DNA from 3 places in the Kitasatospora sp. NPDC094028 genome. Region 3 is predicted to be linked to each of the others. Evidence: riboswitches for the same ligand, from Rfam matches in the RefSeq annotation. Region 3 holds a riboswitch; each other region holds the start of a gene.
The links. Region 3 has a riboswitch for S-adenosylmethionine ahead of ACPC54_RS07640 (IclR family transcriptional regulator). Riboswitches for the same ligand answer to the same signal wherever they lie in the genome.

Region 1 (5,976 bases), on a different contig from region 3:
TCCGGCGCGATGCGCACCAGCATCAGGGCGTCCTTGGCGATGCGCTGCTGGAAGTCCTCGTCGTGGGTGGTCAGACCCTTCGGCATGGCGAAGGTCAGCGAACCGATGACGATGTCCTCGGCCTTCATCGGCTGCATGGTGCTCATGTTGACGAGCTCCAGCGGCGTGGCCTGGGTGGCCTTGCCCCAGCCGGTGCCCATGAGCTTCTTCTCGGGCAGCGGGCCCAGGTCGCGGAGCAGGACCACGCCGGAGAGCGGGACCAGCGCCAGCGAGCCGAGGAGGGTGTTGCGGATCATCTTGCGGCGGCCGAAGCCGGACTCGGCGGCGCCGGTCTTGAACTGCTCGATGATGTCCGCGCGCAGCTCGTCGTCAGCCTCGATCGGGTGACGCTCGGCCGGAACCTCGACGTCCGACATCAGCGTGCGGGCCCAGTGGACCGCACCGGCGCCGATCATGAACAGCGCGACGCCCAGGGTCATGCCCAGCGCGAAGTTCAGCGCGCTGACCTTGCCCAGCGGGAAGATGTAGACGATCTTGTCGGGGTCGATGGCCACGAACGAGGCGATGAAGCCGATGGTGGCGAGCATCGAGACCACGAACATCAGCGAGACCTGGCGCTCGGCGCGCTTGGCGGCCCGCTCGTCGATGTCGGTGCGACGCGGCTCGTGGGCCGGCAGGCCCGGGTCGGCGAACGGGTTGCCGTGTTCGGCGACCTCGCCGGCGGAGCCGTGCGACTCCGGGAGGTTCTCTGACATGTCGTGGCTCATGACTTCTTGGCCTTGGTGGTGTGGGCGGCGACCCAGATCGCGACCGCGATGAGCGTGCCGAGGCCGAAGATCCAGCCGAACAGACCCTCGGTCACCGGACCGAGGCTGCCGAGCGTGAGACCACCGGGGTTGGGCTCATCGGAGGTGGTGTGGCGGACGAAGGCCACGATCTGCTTCTTCTGGTCCTCGGGCATGGTGCTGTCCGGGAACGACGGCATGTTCTGCGGGCCGGTCTGCATGGCCTCGTAGATGTGCTTGGCGTCCACGCCCTCCAGCGAGGGGGCGTACTTGCCCTTGGTCAGGGCACCACCCTGGCCGGCGAAGTTGTGGCACTGGGCGCAGTTGGTGCGGAACAGCTCGCCACCCTTGGAGATGTCCTCCGGGTTGGTCGAGGTGTACTGCTCAGGCTTCGGCGCCACCGGGCCGGGGCCCAGCGAGCCCACGAAGGCGGCCAGCTGGTCGATCTCGGACTGCGAGTAGATGTCCTTCTTGCGCGGGACCTGGGCGCCGGGCTGCTGGGCCGGCATGCGGCCGGTGCCGACCTGGAAGTCGACGGACGCGGTGCCGACGCCGACCAGGCTCGGACCGTCGCTGCTGCCCTGGCCGTTCAGGCCGTGGCAGGAGGAGCAGCCGACGGCGAAGAGCTTCTTGCCCTCTTCGATCTCGAGCGACTGCGCGGTGACGTCGGCCTGCGCCTTGCTGGCGGGCGCGAACGCGGCGTACAGCCCCCCGGTGGCCGCCAGGGCGAGAAGTAGGACGACCAGCGCCGCCAATGGGTGGCGCCGTCGTGCGGAGAGCTTTTTCACGGAATAACCCCGGTGTCAGGATCTGGTCGACTGGTGGGTGCACCCGGCGGCCGGTCTGGCCGGCACGAGGCTGCCTCTCGAGGGCTGCGCGCGCGGTCGGTCGGTGGGAGCGTCGGCACCGGCAGAAGCGGCCCTGCGCCGGTGAGGGCGGGGGCCGCAGCCGGTGGCCAGCGACCTGATCAGCTGGTTACTTGATCAGGTAGATGGTCGCGAACAGGCCGATCCACACGACGTCGACGAAGTGCCAGTAGTACGACACGACGATCGCCGCGGTGGCCTGCTCGTGCGTGAAGCGCTTGGCTGCGTACGTCCGTCCCAGGACCAGCAGGAAGGCGATCAGACCACCCGTCACGTGCAGACCGTGGAAGCCGGTCGTCAGGTAGAACACCGTGCCGTACGGGTCGGAGGACAGCGACAGGCCGTCCTTCTTGACCAGCTCGGTGTACTCGAAGATCTGACCGCCGATGAAGATCGCGCCCATGAAGAACGTCAGGATGAACCACGCGCGGAGCTTCTTCACGTCACCGCGCTCGGCGGCGAACACGCCGAGCTGGCAGGTCAGCGAGGAGAGCACCAGGATCGTGGTGTTGCCCGCGGAGAAGGGGACGTTGAGGGCGTGTGCCTTCTCGGTCCAGAACTCGGCCCCCTTGACGGAGCGGAGCGTGAAGTACATCGCGAAGAGGGCCGCGAAGAACATCAGCTCGGAACTGAGCCAGACGATCGTTCCGACGCTGACCATGTTCGGTCGGTTGACCGATCCATGCGCGTGCCCGGTTTCTACTGCTGTTGCTGTCGCCACGACGGACATTATGTCGGTCCCTTATTCCGTCTTCACGCCGGGGGGTGTCCCTCGGAGTGTCCGGTGCGTGCGGTATGCCCGCTTGGGGGGCGGCCGGGGGGCCGTACGGGGGCTGAGCAGCGGCGTGTCCCTTTTCTGACGGTTCCTCGGTGAGGCCGTGCCGCCCGGTGCTCAGCGTGTCGCTGCCGGGTCGCGCGGGCGCGCGGGGGTAAGGGGAGAGGGCCCGGGGTCGGCCGTACGGGTGGACCGCGGGAGACGGGGTGACGGGGTGTCCTCCAGGCGGCCGAGCGGCGGGCGCGGCGGCCTGGGGAGGAAGGTGCGCGCGGGGGAGTCGGCGACGGGGCAAAGCGGAGTAGCATCCGGATCAGGCGAACGTGGTCCGGATCACACTTGAGGGAGCAGGGTCCATGGCGTACACGACCGACGAGACGCTCACCGTCCTCGTCTACAGCGACGACCGCAACACCCGCGAGCAGGTGCTGACGGCGCTCGGCCGCCGGCCCGCCGAGGATCTTCCGGAGCTGTCCTACCTGGAGTGCGCGACCACCCCCGCGGTGCTCAAGGCGCTGGAGAAGGGCGGCGTAGACCTCTGTGTCCTGGACGGCGAGGCGGTGCCGGCCGGCGGGCTCGGGCTCGGGCGCCAGCTCAAGGACGAGATCTACGGCTGCCCGCCGGTGCTGGTGCTGATCGGCCGGCCGCAGGACTCCTGGCTCGCCGCCTGGAGCCGGGCCGACGCCGCGATCTCCCGCCCGGTGGACCCGGTGGCGCTGGCCGAGGCCGCCGCCGTCCTGCTGCGGGCCCGGCTGGCGAAGCGGGCGCCGGCCGCCCGCTGAGCGGCGGCGGACGGGCCGGGAACCGTTCCAGCACGAAGTTGCCGGAGCTGTCTCAGTACGAGAGAAGGGGCCGCCGCGGGGACCCTTCCGCTCGATAGGCTGACTTACATCCGTACGGACGTCCCCCGAAGTGGGGGAACCGACAACAGTGGAGTCAGCCATGGTGAACGTGAACCCTGCGAACGGCGGTAGCGACCCCGCGCAGGTGGTCCGCACCTGGCCGGACATCCTGGCGACGCTGTTGAAGGGGGAGGACCTCGACCGCTCGGCCACCGCGTGGGCGATGGACCGGATCATGAGCGGCGAGGCGTCCCCCGTCCAGGTCGCCGGCTTCATGGTCGCGCTGCGGGCCAAGGGCGAGACCGTGGACGAGATCACCGGTCTGGTGGACTCGATGTACGCGCACGCCGAGCCGCTGACCATCCCCGGCCCGGCGGTGGACATCGTCGGCACCGGCGGTGACCGGGCGAAGACCGTCAACATCTCCACCATGTCGGCGATCGTCGCGGCCGCCGCCGGCGCCAAGGTGGTCAAGCACGGCAACCGGGCGGCCTCCTCCGCCAGCGGCTCCTCGGAGGTGCTGGAGAAGCTCGGCGTCTCGCTCGACCTGTCCGCGCGGCGGGTCGCCGAGGTCGCCGAGGAGGTCGGGCTCACCTTCTGCTTCGCCGCGAAGTTCCACCCCTCGATGCGGCACGCCGCCACTGCGCGGCGCGACCTCGGGGTGCCGACCGCGTTCAACATCCTCGGCCCGCTCACCAACCCGGCCAAGGTCACCGCACACGCGATCGGCTGCTTCGACACCCGGCTCGCCGCGCTGATCGCCGGGGTGCTCGCCCGGCGCGGCGCCGGCGCCCTGGTGTTCCGCGGCGACGACGGGCTGGACGAGCTCACCATCACCACCACCTCGCAGGTGTGGATCGTGCGGGACGGCGTCGTCACCGAGACCTCCTTCGACCCGCGGGAGGTCGGCATCGAGCTGGTCGGCATCGAGGCGCTGCGCGGCGGGGACCCGTCCTACAACGCCGAGGTCGCGCGCCGGCTCCTGGCCGGGGAGCACGGGCCGGTGCGGGACGCCGTCCTGCTGAACACGGCGGCGGCGCTGGTCGCACTCGAACCCGGCGACGCGTCGCTCATCGAGCAGCTCCGCGCGGGCATGGCGCGGGCGGCCGAGGCCATCGACTCGGGCCGGGCCGAGGAGCTGCTGCGCCGCTGGTCGGCGGCCACCAGCCGCGGCTGAGGCGGCAGTTGACGGGCCCGTGGCGATTCCTCGCCGCGGGCCCTCGTCGTGTCCGGATGGTGGATGGTCGTTTGACCACCCGACGTACGCGACCTAGAGTCTTCGCCAGGTCATGAGTGACAGCGACAAGCCCCAGCTTGCTGTCCGGCAACCCTCCGTCCGTGGCGGGGTGCCCTGGGTGAGGACCGGGTCGCTCGGCGAATCGTCCGTGCGGCAAGCGCGGACACCGGACGATCAGCACTCCCGGGGTCCCTCATCCCCTGAAGGAGTGCATCCTCATGTCGATCGCCACCGAAGTCCGCACCCCGGTCCGCACCCCGCTCGCCGTTCTCGGCCGGGACGTCCAGGTCCCGCTCGCCAGCGGGGAGAAGGTCGGCTACGCGGCGCTCGACTACGCGGCCAGCTCGCCGGCGCTGCAGCGGGTCTGGGACGACGTCGCCGCCTACGCGCCGTACTACGGCAGCGTGCACCGGGGCGCCGGGTACCTCTCCCAGCTGTCCACCGACCTGTTCGAGCAGAGCCGCCGGACCGTCGCCGAGTTCCTCGACCTGCGCGAGGGCGACCAGGTGGTGTTCACCCGCGCCACCACCGACTCGCTCAACCTACTGGCCGGGGCCGTGCCGGCCGGCACCCGGGTGTTCGCCTTCGAGACCGAGCACCACGCCTCGCTGCTGCCCTGGGCGCACGCCGGGCTCGACGTCAGCTACCTGCGGGCGCCGCGCTCGCGGGCCGAGGCGGTGGCCGCGCTGGACGCCGCGCTCGCCGGGGCGCCCGAGGGCCCCAAGCTGCTCTGCGTCACCGGGGCCTCGAACGTCACCGGCGAGCTGTGGCCGGTCGCCGCGCTGACCGAGACCGCGCACCGGCACGGCGCCCGGGTGGTGCTGGACGCGGCGCAGCTCGCCCCGCACCACCGGGTGTCGGTCCGGGAGTCGGGCGTCGACTGGATCGCCTTCTCCGGCCACAAGCTCTACGCGCCGTTCGGCGCAGGGGTGTTGGCCGGTCGCTCGGACTGGCTGGACGCCGCCGAGCCGTACCTGGCCGGCGGCGGGGCGACCCGGACGGTGGCCCGGGAGACGGACGGCTCGGTGGCCGTGCAGTGGCACTCCGGCCCGGCCCGGCACGAGGCCGGTTCGCCGAACGTCATCGGCGCCTACGCGATCGCCTCCGCCTGCCGGGCGCTCACCGAGGCGGGCTTCGACGCGCTGGAGGCCCGGGAGCAGCAGCTGATCGCCCGGCTGACCGCTGGGCTGGCGGAGATTCCGCAGGTCAAGGTGCTGAACCTGTTCGGGGAAGGCTCCGCGAGGGTCGGCGTGCTGTCCTTCGTCGTCCAGGACTGGAACAGCTCGCACTTCTCGGCCGCGCTGTCCGCCGAGTACGGCATCGGGGTGCGCGACGGACTGTTCTGCGCCCACCCGCTGGTGCGCACCCTGCTCGGGGACGATTCGGGGGTCGCGCCCGCTCCGGTCTCCGCGTGCGGCGCTCCCGAGCCGTCGCTGCCCGGTGAGCGCAGCCTGAACGCGATCCGGGTGAGCTT
Region 2 (5,976 bases), on a different contig from region 3:
CCCACTCGGGGCGGAAATATTCCCGCCGAAATGCGACCGGCCGCCCGCGCGCACGGAGAACGGAATTCCGTACGCGCGAACGGCCGGTCAAGGGCCTTTTCGGCCCCGTGCCGGACTCAGCAGCCGCCGGCCACCGCCGGAATGATCGAGACGCTGGCGCCGTCCTTGATCTCGGTCGCCAGGCCCTCGGCGAAGCGCACGTCGTCGTCGTTCACGTAGACATTGACGAAACGGCGCAGCTTGCCGGTGTCGTCCAGGACGCGCGCGGCGATGCCCGCGTGGTTCTTCTCCAGGTCGGCGATCACCTCGCCCAGGGTGGCGCCCTCGGCGGTCACCTCGGCGGCGCCGCCGGTGTAGGTGCGCAGGATGGTGGGGATGCGGACGTTGGCGCTCATGGCTCTCCTGTCGAGGTGGTTCAGGCGGACGCGAGGCCGGCGTCGCGGAAGGACGCCAGGGTGGGGCGGATGACGGCGGTCATCCCGGCGTCGGAGACGGCGTCCAGCGTCTTCAGGCCGTCGCCGGTGTTGATCGCGACGGTCTCCTTGGCCGGGTCCAGCTGCCCGCTCTCGACCAACTTCTTCAGCACGCCCACGGTCACGCCACCCGCGGTCTCGGCGAAGATGCCCTCGGTACGGGCCAGCAGCCGGATCGCCTCCACGACCTCCGCGTCCGTCACGTCCTCGACGGCACCGCCGGTGCGGCGGGCGATGTCCAGCACGTACGGGCCGTCCGCCGGGTTGCCGATCGCCAGCGACTTGGCGATGGTGTCCGGCTTCACCGGCCTGATCACGTCCCGGCCGTCCTTGAAGGCGGTCGACACCGGCGAGCAGCCCTCGGCCTGGGCACCGAAGATCCGGTACGGCCGGTTCTCGACCAGGCCGAGCTTGATCAGCTCCTGCAGGCCCTTGTCGATCTTGGTCAGCTGCGAGCCCGAGGCGACCGGGATGACGATCTGCTCCGGAAGCCGCCAGCCGAGCTGCTCGCAGATCTCGTACGCCAGCGTCTTCGAGCCCTCGCCGTAGTACGGCCGCAGGTTGACGTTCACGAAGCCCCAGCCCTCGCCGGCCGGATCCCCGATCAGCTCCGAGCAGAAGCGGTTCACGTCGTCGTAGTTGCCCTCGATGCCGACCAGCTCGCCACCGTACACACCGGCCATCACGACCTTGCCCTGCTCCAGGTCGTGCGGGATGAACACGCACGAGCGGAAGCCGGCCCGGGCCGCCGCCGCACCCACCGCGCCGGCCAGGTTGCCGGTCGACGAGCAGGACAGCGTGGTGTAGCCGAACGCCCGGGCCGCCTCGATCGCGCAGGCCACCACGCGGTCCTTGAACGAGTGCGTCGGGTTCCCCGAGTCGTCCTTGACGTGCAGCGGCGCCGTGAAACCGAGCTCCTTGGCCAGGTTGTCGGCCTTCACCAGCGGGGTCCAGCCGGGGTTCAGGTTGGGCTTGGAGGCCACGTCGGCCGGCACCGGCAGCAGCGGCGCGTAACGCCAGATGGAGGCGGGCCCGGCCTCGATCCGCTTGCGCAGCTCCTCGGCGGCGGCGCAGCCGAAGTCGTACGCGATCTCCAGCGGCCCGAAGCACTCCAGGCAGGCGAAGCTCGGACCGAGCGGGAAGCGGGTGCCGCACTCCCGACAGGACAGCGCCGCGGCGGGGCCGAGGTCCACGGGTGGGGGTCCCTCCGGCCGAAGGCTGGGGGAGGGTACGGCAGTGTCGATAGCCATGATGGCGGAGGCCTCTCTCCTCATCTTCCCCGCGGCGCGGTCGCGCCACAGGCCGGAATTGGCACCTGTCCCGCCGGGGCCTGTCGACGACAGCCGCGCGAGAAGGTTGCCGGGACGTCAACGGGCCGTTCCCTCAGTCCCTCTGGATGAGCTTGTGAAATTGTGGTGGTGCGTGGGCGGCGACCCCGGCGTGCAATGGTCCGACCGCTGTACGAAGACTGTATCCGAAGGCGGCAAACCCGAAAGGGACTGTCCGCCACGCGAGATGACGCGTCCCACCCGACCCCGCCGAGGAGATTCACGTGCCCGCCGAACCGACTCCCGCACTCCTCCCGCCGGTGGCGTCCTGGCTCCGCCGCCGCTCGTGGAGCGCGGCCGACCGGCCGGTCAGCACCCTCCTGCGGGCCAAGGAGCGCACCGGCCAGACGGTCAGCGTCGTCCTCCCCGCGCTCGACGAGGAGGCCACCGTCGGCGACATCGTCCGCACCGTCCGGCGCGAACTGATGGAACGCGTCCCACTGGTCGACGAGCTCGTGGTGGTCGACTCCGGCTCCAGCGACGCCACCGCCGCCGTCGCCGCCGAGGCCGGCGCCCGGGTGGAGCACCGCGACGCCGTCCTCCCCCGGCTGCCCGCCGTCCCCGGCAAGGGCGAGGTGCTCTGGCGCTCCCTCCTGGTCACCCGCGGCAGCATCGTCTGCTTCGTCGACGCCGACCTGCGCGAGTTCGACCCCGCGTTCGTCTCCGGGATCCTCGGCCCGCTGCTCACCGAACCGGACATCCAGCTGGTCAAGGCGATGTACGACCGCCCGCTGGAGACGGACTCCGGCGCCGTCGTCCCGGCCGGCGGCGGCCGGGTCACCGAACTCGTCGCCCGCCCGCTGCTCAACCTGCACTGGCCGGAACTCGCCGGTTTCGTCCAGCCGCTCGGCGGCGAGTACGCGGCCCGCCGCTCACTGCTCGAACGGCTGCCGTTCCCCACCGGCTACGGCGTCGAACTCGGCCTGCTGGTCGACGCGTTGGAGCTGGTAGGGCTGGACGCCCTGGCCCAGGTCGACGTCGGCGTCCGGCACCACCGCCACCAGGACGGCCAGGCCCTCGGCCGGATGGCCGCCACCATCTACCGCACCGCCCTGGAACGCCTCGACCGCACCCACCGGCTCAAGGCCTCCGCCGATCTCGTCCACCCCCTGCTCACCCAGTTCACCCGCGACCCGGACACCCGGGGCTTCACCGCCCACACCCACCCCGTCACCGCCCTCGAACGCCCCCCGATGCACACGGTCCCCGAGTACGCGACCCGGCACTGAGGGGTTTGCCGCATCCGAACGACGGCAACATCCCAACCATGGGCGATCTCACGACCGAACGTTCGAGTACGACCGGAACCGCCCCCGTCCTGGTGGCCTCCAACCGGGGACCGGTGTCCTTCGGCACCGCCGACGACGGCACGCTGACCCTGCGCCGCGGCGGCGGCGGCCTGGTCTCCGGCCTCTCCGCCATCGAGGACCCGAACGCCGTCTGGGTCTGCGCCGCCCTCGGCGACGCCGACCGCAGAGCCGCCCGCGAGGCCCCCCAAGGCCGCCTCGACCTGGCCGGCCACGACGTCGGCGGCCAGGCCGTCCGGATGCTCGACATCGACCCCGAGACCTTCGCCCGCGCCTACAACGGCGTCGCCAACTCCACCCTCTGGTTCGTCCACCACCTGCTCTACGCGACGCCCACCGCGCCCGCCTTCGACGCCGACTTCCGCACCGAGTGGGCCGCCTACCAGGCCTACAACGCGGCCTTCGCCGAGGCGCTGGCCGCCGAGGCCGCCCCCGGCGCCGCCGTGCTGGTGCAGGACTACCACCTCTCGCTGGCCCCGGCCCTGCTCCGGGCCCGGCGCCCCGACCTGCGGATCGGCCACTTCTCGCACACCCCCTGGGCCCCGCCCGAGTACTACCGGCTGCTGCCCGACGACGTCGCCCGGGCCGTGCTCACCGGCATCCTCGGCGCCGACCGGGCCGGCTTCCTCACCGAGCGCTGGGCCCGCGCCTTCGCCGCCTGCTGCGAGGCCGTCCTCGGTGCCGCCGTCGACCACGACGCGCTCACCGTCACGCACGAGGGCCGCACCACCCGCCTCGGCGTGCACGCCCTCGGCGCCGACGCCGACTTCCTGCGCGAACGCGCCCACCGCCCCGACGTCGACGAGCGCCTCGCCGCCCTGCGCACGGCCGTCGGCGAGCGCCGCACCATCGTCCGGGTCGACCGCACCGAACTGAGCAAGAACATCGTCCGCGGCCTCCAGGCCTACCGGCACCTGCTCCGCACCCGCCCCGAGTGGCACGACCGGGTGGTGCACATCGCCTTCGCCTACCCCTCGCGCACCGACCTCGCCGAGTACCGCGCGTACACGGCCGCCGTCCGGCGGCTCGCCGAGGAGATCGACGCCGAGTTCGCCACCCCCGGCTGGCAGCCGCTGATCCTGCACGTCGACGACGACTTCCCGCGCTCGCTGGCCGCCTACCGGCTGGCCGACGTCGCCCTGGTCAACCCCATCCGGGACGGCATGAACCTGGTCGCCAAGGAGGTGCCGGTCGTCTCCGACCGCGGCTGCGCCCTCGTCCTCTCCCGCGAGGCCGGCGCCCACGCCGAGCTCGCCGAGGACGCGCTGAGCGTCAACCCGTACGACGTCATCGCCACCGCCGACGCCCTGCACGCCGGCCTCACCATGCCCGCCGGGGAGCGCGCCGACCGCACCAAGCGCCTGGCGGCGGCGGCCACCGCGCTCCCCCCGCAGCAGTGGTTCCTCGACCAGCTCAACGCGCTCTGACCGCCTCCCCCAGGTCGCTCAGCAGCTCCACCACGCCCTCGGGCCCCTCGACCACCACGTCCGCCCGGTCGGCGAGTTCGCGCACCGGCGTGTCCCCGACCGCCCCGGCGCACACCAGTACGCCGGCCAGGCCCTCGCCGCGCAGTTCCTCCACCGCGGCGAAGGCCGCCAGGTCCCCCAGGTCGTCCCCCGCGTAGAGCACCGCACGGGCGCCGCGCTCCCGCAGGAAGCCGGTCAGCGCCGCCCCCTTGTCCACCCCCGGCGGCCGCAGCTCCAGCACCAGCCGCCCCGGCTCCACCACCAGCCCGTGCGCGGCGGCCAGTTCGCCCACCGGCGCGCGCAGCAGCTCCAGCGCCCGCTCCGGCGCCGCCGTCCGCCGGGTGTGCACCGCCAGCGAGCGGCCCTTGTCCTCCACCCAGGTCCCCTCGGGCGCCCCCACCGCGGCCAGGACGTCCGGCAGGGCCGCCCGCGCCCGGGCCACCCCGGGATGCACCGGCGGCGCCGACAGCTCGCCGTCCTCCCAGCGCTCGGCGCCGTAGTGCCCCAGCACCACCACGCCGGGCACCCCGGCCAGGCCCCCGTACTCCACGGCCAGCCCGGCCGGCCGGCCGGTCACCACCGCCACGGCCCCCACCGCCGAGGCCAGCCCGCGCAGGGCCTCCAGCACCCCGGGGTGCGCCCGCGCCGCGCTCGGATCGGCCACGATCGGCGCCAGTGTCCCGTCGAAGTCGAGCGCGATCACGGCGTCCCCCGGCGCCGCCAGGATCGCCCGCACACCGTCCCGCCCGGCCGCGGTGGCCGGCGTCCACGTCTCCTCGAATCCCATGCCCAGGCCATACCCCGCGGCCGGCGGCGGCTACCGCGCGGCCCGCCGGGCCTCCCGGACCCGGCGCAGCCGGTTCACCAGGACCGGCGCGTGGGCCAGCGCCTCCTCGCGGTCCAGCAGGGCGTTCAGCAGCTGGTAGTAGCGGGTCGACGAGAGCCCCAGCTCCTCCCGGATCGCCCGCTCCTTGGCCCCGGCCGTACGCCACTGCCGCCCTTCCAGCGCCAGCACCGCGCGGTCCCGCTCGGTCAGCTCGCCCACCGCAGCACTCCTCCGTCTCGGCCCGGAGTGCCATTCTCGCGCCGGCCGCCGACAGGCACGGCCCCCGCTACTGCTTCCGGACCCGGGCGGTCTCCTTGACCGCCGCGTCCTGGAGCTCCGTGAGCACCTGCTTCGGGTCCCCGGTCACCGCCTGCCCGATCCCGGTCTTGATCCGGTTGCTGACGTCGCCCCAGGCCGGGTCCCCGAACGGGTAGAAGCTGGCGTTGGTCAGCCCGGACGCGAACTGCTTGAGGTCCTCGTGCTTCGGATCGGTGGTCATCTGGCTGAACGCGTCCTGGGTGACGGGCAGCAGGTTGTACTGCTCGTCGAACTTCAGCTGGTTGTCCTTGTTGTAGA
Region 3 (5,976 bases):
CGGCGCCAAGATCCTCCACCAGTGGGTGCCGGGCGTCCCGCAGTGGGGCTGGGCGCTGATCGTGATGGCGGCGCTGACCGCCACCAACCTGTTCTCGGTCGCCTCCTACGGCGAGTTCGAGTTCTGGTTCGCCGGCATCAAGGTGGTGGCGATCGCCGCGTTCCTGGTGATCGGCGGCCTCGCCGTCTTCGGCGCCCTGCCGGACACCCACGCGGTCGGCCTCAGCAACCTCACCGGCCACGGCGGCTTCCTGCCGAACGGCGTCGGCGCGGTCTTCACCGGCATGCTCACCGTCGTCTTCGCCTTCATGGGCAGCGAGATCGTCACCCTCGCCGCCGGCGAGTCGGAGGACCCGGAGAAGGCGGTCAGCAAGGCCACCAACAGCGTCATCTGGCGGATCGGCGTCTTCTACCTGGGCTCGATCCTGCTCGTGGTCACCCTGCTGCCGTGGGACTCCGCCGAGGTCAAGGCCAGCCCGTACGTCGCCGTCCTCGACCACGTGGGCATCCCGCACGCCGGCCAGGTGATGGACGTGATCGTGCTGACCGCCGTGCTGTCCTGCCTCAACTCCGGCATGTACACCGCCTCCCGGATGGCGTACTCGCTCGGCCAGCGCGGCGACGCCCCGAAGGCCTTCGCCACGGTGACCTCCCGCGGCGTCCCGCAGGTGGCCATCCTCTCCTCGGTGGTGTTCGGCTTCGTCGCCGTGTTCTTCAACTACACCTACCCCGAGACCGTCTTCTCCTTCCTGCTCAACTCCTCCGGCGCCGTCGCCCTGTTCGTCTGGCTGGTGATCTGCTTCTCGCAGCTGCGGATGCGCAAGATCATCGAGCGCGAGACGCCGGACCGCCTGACCGTGCGGATGTGGCTGTACCCCTACCTCACCTGGGTCGCCATCGGCATGATCGGCTTCGTCATCGCCTACATGTTCACGGACGCGGACGGCCGCAAGCAGATGTACCTCTCGCTGGTCGCCGCCGCCGTCGTCCTCGGCGCCTCCGTCCTGGTCGGCCGGCGCCGCAAGGCCGCCGCCGAGGCCCTCACGCAGGGCTGACCCCGCCGTCCCACCCGGGCCCGGAAGCCGAGGAACGGCTCCCGGGCCCGCGTGCGTCCACGGCCGGAAACGAACAGACCGGGGCAGAGTCGGACCGAACCGGGCGGGGTGGGACGATACCTGCCATGTCCAGCACGTCTCCCCCGGTCCGGGGCACCGCCGCCCCGCCCGACCCGCTCCGCCGCCTGCTGCTCGACCTGGGCGAGGCCCTCCTCGGCGGCGGCCTGCCCGTCCACGACGTCGAGGAGGAACTCCGCGCGCTCGGGCAGGCCCTGGGCGCCCCGGAGGTCCGGGTCGCCGCCCTGACCAACGGCCTGTTCGTCGCCCTGGACGCGGACGAGGCCACCCGGTTCCAGCCGGTCGGCGCCGCGCTCCGGTTCGAGCAGACCGCCGACGTCCTCCACCTGGTGCACCGGCTGCGCCGCGGCGAGCTCGACGGCCCCCGGGCGCTCGCCGAACTGGACGCCATCCGGCGGGCGCCGGCCCGCTGGCCCGCCTGGGTCGCCGACCTCGGGGCGCTGCCGGTCGGCATGGGGATCTGCCTCTTCCTGCAGCCGCTGGCGGCGAACGTGCTGGCCGCCGGCGCCGGCTCGCTGATCGTCGTGGGGCTGACCGTGCTCGCCCGGCGGCTGCCGTACCTGCGGCCGCTGCTGCCCGTCGCGGCCGGCTTCCTGGTCGCGCTGCTCGTCCTCTCGCTCGCGCGGGCCTCGCTGCTGGACGGGCCGCTGCGGACGATCGTCGCCACGCTGGCGATCCTGCTGCCGGGCGGGCTGCTGGTCACCGGGCTGTCGGAGATCGCCGCCGGCGCGGCCAGCGCTGGGACGGCCCGGCTGGTGTCCGGCGCGGTGCAGCTGGCGCTGTTCCTCGCCGGGGTGGCCGCCGCCGCGACCGCGACCGGCATGCCGGCCGGCGCCCTGGCCAACGTCCAGGTGGCCGAGCCGAGTTGGTGGGTGATCGGGCTGGGGCTGGCGATCGCCGTCGCCGGCGTCGTGATCAACGTCAACACCCCGCCCCGGGCCATCCCGTGGATCGTCGCGGTGATCGCGGTCAGCGTCACCGTCCAGGTGGTGGTCGGCTCGGCGCACGGCGCGGCGATCGGCGGCCTGGCCGGCGCGGTCTCCGCGGCGCTCGCGGCCACCCTGGTGCACTGGCTGCCCGGCGGCCCGCTCTGGCAGGTGCTCTACCTCCCGGCGTTCTGGATCGTCGTCCCCGGCTCGTTCGGCCTGCTGAACACCGCGCAGATCGAGGTCGGCAACGGCGCGCAGTCCGTCCTGGCGGCCGTGTCGGCGGTGTTCGGGGTGTCGATCGGCACCCTGATCGGCTCTGTGATCAGCCGCGTCCCCCGCCCCTCCCTCGCCGCGCTCCGGCCCGGCCGCCCCTGAGTTCAGGCCTGCCGCAGCGTCTCGCCGAGCCGGGTGGCCGCCTCCACGACCGCCTGGGACAGGTGCACGCCCGGGTGCCGGCTGAGCCGTTCGATCGGGCCGGAGACCGAGACGGCGGCCACCACCCGGTTGGACGGGCCGCGCACCGGCGCGGAGACCGAGGCGACCCCGGGCTCGCGCTCGCCGAGCGACTGCGCCCAGCCGCGCCGCCGCACGCCGCTGAGCGCGGTGGCGGTGAACCGGGCGCCCTGCAGCCCGCGGTGCAGGCGCTCCGGCTCCTCCCAGGCCAGCAGGATCTGTGCGGCCGAGCCGGCCTTCATCGGCAGGGTGACACCGACCGGGACGGTGTCGCGCAGACCGGAGAGCCGCTCGGCGGCGGCCACGCAGATCCGCACCTCGCCCTGCCGCCGGTACAGCTGGGCGCTCTCCCCGGTCACGTCGCGCAGGTGGACGAGCACCGGCCCGGCGGCCGCGAGCAGGCGGTCCTCACCGGCGGCCGCCGAGAGCTCCCCGAGCCGGGGGCCGAGGATGAACCGCCCCTGCATGTCCCGGCCGACCATCCGGTGGCGTTCCAGTGCGACGGCGAGCCGGTGCACGGTGGGCCGCGCCAGGCCGGTGGCCGCGACCAGCCCGGCCAGCGTGGCGGGCCCGGCCTCCAGGGTGGCGAGGATCGAGGTGACCTTGTCGAGCACGCCGACGCCGCTCGTGTTCTCCATGGACGGGTACTCCAGTCTCAGAACCCGTGAGCGGCGGGGTGGGTGCCGGGTCACGGGGGCTCCGCGCGGGGAGCGTGGGGGTGGTCAGCGAGGACGGGCCGGAGAAGTCGGCCGGTCGCCTGCGCCGGGCACGAGACGGGTACGCGGAAGCGCCGGGGCGGGAAGCGCCCGGGCGAAGGACAGCACTGGAAGCACCGTGTCTCCTCATCTTTCCCGCGCCACGTTGGCGACAGGCCGGAGTTGGCACTGATCCCGGTCGTCGCGGCGCGCACGTCGCGCGCCGGGTCGGCCGGGGAGTTGCCGGGGCTTCGTCGGGCCGGTCCCTCCACCCCTCTGGATGATTCGCGAGGAACCCTACAAGATTCCCTCGGCCCGCCACCAAACCTCCCCCCTTCCCGACCTCGCCCCGGTCCCTCGCCGGCCCCCGGGAACGACGGTGCACCGGCCGCCGTCGGCAGCCGGTGCACCGTCACGCGGAGGTCGTCAGTGCAGCACGTCGAGCACGTTGTCCGCGTTGTTGACGAAGTAGACCGCGTCGCGGTCGAGGTCCAGCGCGAGGCCGAACAGCGCACCCGCGCCGGGCGGGCTGCCCGCGCTGTTGATCTGCTTGACCGCCACCTGCTGCCCGGCCGGCGTGGTCTCGACGATGTTCCCGTCCCCGCCGTTGACCGTCAGCACGTCACCCCGGGGCGTGATCGCCATCCCCAGCGGGCCGTTGAGGCTGCCGCCCGCGGTGACGACCCGTCCGGTGCCGGCGCTGTCCTTGCGGAAGATCGCGTCCGGGATGGCGGTGATCCGGTTGAGGGCGGTGTCGGCGACGAAGAGCGAGCCGTCGTGGCCGAGGCCGACGCCGGTCGGGCCGACCACCAGTGCCGCCGGGTCCGTCCGCTCGGCGAAGCCGGAGCCGATCTCGGTGGTGGCCACCCGCTGCGGCGGCTCGTCGCCCGCGTCGCACAGGGTGATCCGCAGGACGGTGCCCTGGTCGACCTCGGCGCCGCCGCCCGCGACCGTCCCGTTGAGCACGTTGGTCACGAACAGCTCGCTGCGCTTGCCGATGCTGATCGAGGTCATGTCCCAGGGCCCGTTGATGCCGTCCCCGGCGATGGTCTCGCGCACCGTGCCGTGCTTGTCGAGCACCAGCAGGCAGCCGGCCCGGGCGGTGGGCGACATGCCGTCCGCGGTGGGCAGGCTGCCGACCACGACCCAGCCGCCGGGCAGCACGGTCAGCGCCGTGGTGAGGCCGACCCCGCCGGGGCAGGGGCCGGGCAGGTGGGCCGGGTCGATCGTGGCGAAGGTGGTCACCGTGCCGTCCGGGGCGACCTGCACCAGCGTGGTGCCGAGGCCCTGCAGGTTGGCCGAGTTGTTGAAGTTGCTGATCAGGACGTTGCCCCGGTGCAGGTCGCCGATGCTCTCCCGGACGGTGAACGTGCCGTACGGGTTCACGTCGCCGTTCGCCGGGACGGTGGACGCGACGGGGGACACGGTGGTCAACCGGTCGAGGAACGCCGGCGGATCGGCGGCGGCCCCGGCCGGGGTCGCACCGGCGGCCAGGCCGACGGTCAGCGCCGCCGTCGCCAGCACGCTCGAACAGGCCCGAAGTCTCATGTGTACTGCCTCCTGGAGGGCGGGCCGGACGGCCGGAGCCCGGCGTCCCGACCCGTGGAAGTGCTCGGATCGCCCCCGGGCCCGTCGGACGGGCCCCGGCCGCCACGCTAGCCACCCGACACCGCGCCCCGCCCGCCGACGTGCGCCGAATGCCGGGCACCCGGGTGACGGCCGCACAGCCCCTCAGGCCGACACACCGGTCCGGTCCGCACCTGCCGTCACAGGTGCGGACCGGAGGTCCTTCGTCCCGGGGCCGCCTCCCCCCGCCGCGCTCGACGGCTCAGCGGGCCGCCGGCACCGCCCCGCTCGGGACGCCCGTGCGGCGGTCCACCACCCGGGCCGTCTTCCAGCTCACCGGGCCCGCCCCGCCGGCGCTCTCGGCCATCGGCCCGTGGGCGACCGTGACCGGCACGCCGAGGACGGCCGAGGCCTCCTCCACCGTCCGGTCGACCACCGCCCGGGACGGCTCGAAAGCGGGCGGGAGCACGAGGGTGATGCCGTCCGTGTCGGCGCCGGCGGGCCGGTCGATGACGATGCGGTAGTCGGTGTGCCCGCGCAGGTGGCGCAGCAGCAGGTCCTCGATGTCGTAGGTGGTGACGGCGGCGCCGTTGACCACCACCGGGTCGCCGGCCCGGCCGAGCACCTCGATCCGCTCCGCCGGGATCGCCGTACCGGGCGCCGCCGGGTGGACGCGCACCAGGTCGCCCGTCCGGTAGCGGAGCAGCGGCTTGGCGCCCTGGTAGAGGTGGGTGACCACGAGCTCGCCGCACCGCACCCCGGCCGCGTCGGCCTCGGCCGGCCGCAGCGTGGCCGGGTCGAGGACCTCGTAGTGGTTGATCAGCGGGGTGAGGTACAGGCCGCCGTCCCCGGCGCCGGCGCCCAGCACGGACGCCTCCTGGGACCCGTACAGCACGTTGTGGGCCTCGGCGTCCCAGAGGAAGCCGATGTTGTCCAGGAGCGCGGGCGGCGCGACCTCGCCGGTGAGCATCAGGACCTTCACCGGGAGGTCGCGGCGCGGGTCCAGGCCCGCTTCGAGGGCCGCGGCCGCCAGCGAGAGCGCCATGCTCGGCGTGCAGATCAGCCCGGTGATCCCGAGCTTCCGGATCACCCGCAGGGCGCGGTCGTAGCCGACCAGCGGGGAGAGCGGCCACAGCTTCGCCACCGCGATGCCCAGGTTGCGGCACACCTCGCCGAAGGTGTCGCCGTTGGCGTGCAGGTC

Region 1: another riboswitch for S-adenosylmethionine. It lies ahead of ACPC54_RS00985 (aminotransferase class V-fold PLP-dependent enzyme); the one in region 3 lies ahead of ACPC54_RS07640 (IclR family transcriptional regulator).
Region 2: another riboswitch for S-adenosylmethionine. It lies ahead of thrC (threonine synthase); the one in region 3 lies ahead of ACPC54_RS07640 (IclR family transcriptional regulator).

Annotation. Positions count from the first base shown of each region.
Region 1 is NZ_JBMVFA010000001.1:220,214-226,189, forward strand. Features, by position in the region: gene qcrA (cytochrome bc1 complex Rieske iron-sulfur subunit) at 1-755, opposite strand, end outside; gene qcrC (cytochrome bc1 complex diheme cytochrome c subunit) at 764-1,573, opposite strand; gene ctaE (aa3-type cytochrome oxidase subunit III) at 1,761-2,381, opposite strand; gene ACPC54_RS00975 (response regulator) at 2,780-3,205, shown strand; gene trpD (anthranilate phosphoribosyltransferase) at 3,366-4,442, shown strand; SAM riboswitch class IV at 4,551-4,668, shown strand; gene ACPC54_RS00985 (aminotransferase class V-fold PLP-dependent enzyme) at 4,721-5,976, shown strand, end outside.
Region 2 is NZ_JBMVFA010000005.1:68,415-74,390, reverse strand. Features, by position in the region: gene ACPC54_RS10380 (ubiquitin-like small modifier protein 1) at 117-395, opposite strand; gene thrC (threonine synthase) at 416-1,723, opposite strand; SAM riboswitch class I at 1,741-1,876, opposite strand; gene ACPC54_RS10370 (glucosyl-3-phosphoglycerate synthase) at 2,026-3,030, shown strand; gene ACPC54_RS10365 (alpha,alpha-trehalose-phosphate synthase (UDP-forming)) at 3,069-4,535, shown strand; gene otsB (trehalose-phosphatase) at 4,522-5,361, opposite strand; gene ACPC54_RS10355 (DUF3263 domain-containing protein) at 5,392-5,619, opposite strand; gene ACPC54_RS10350 (extracellular solute-binding protein) at 5,687-5,976, opposite strand, start outside.
Region 3 is NZ_JBMVFA010000003.1:472,714-478,689, forward strand. Features, by position in the region: gene ACPC54_RS07630 (amino acid permease) at 1-1,054, shown strand, start outside; gene ACPC54_RS07635 (threonine/serine exporter family protein) at 1,180-2,436, shown strand; gene ACPC54_RS07640 (IclR family transcriptional regulator) at 2,439-3,152, opposite strand; SAM riboswitch class I at 3,354-3,496, opposite strand; gene ACPC54_RS07645 (NHL repeat-containing protein) at 3,636-4,757, opposite strand; gene ACPC54_RS07650 (phenylacetate--CoA ligase family protein) at 5,038-5,976, opposite strand, start outside.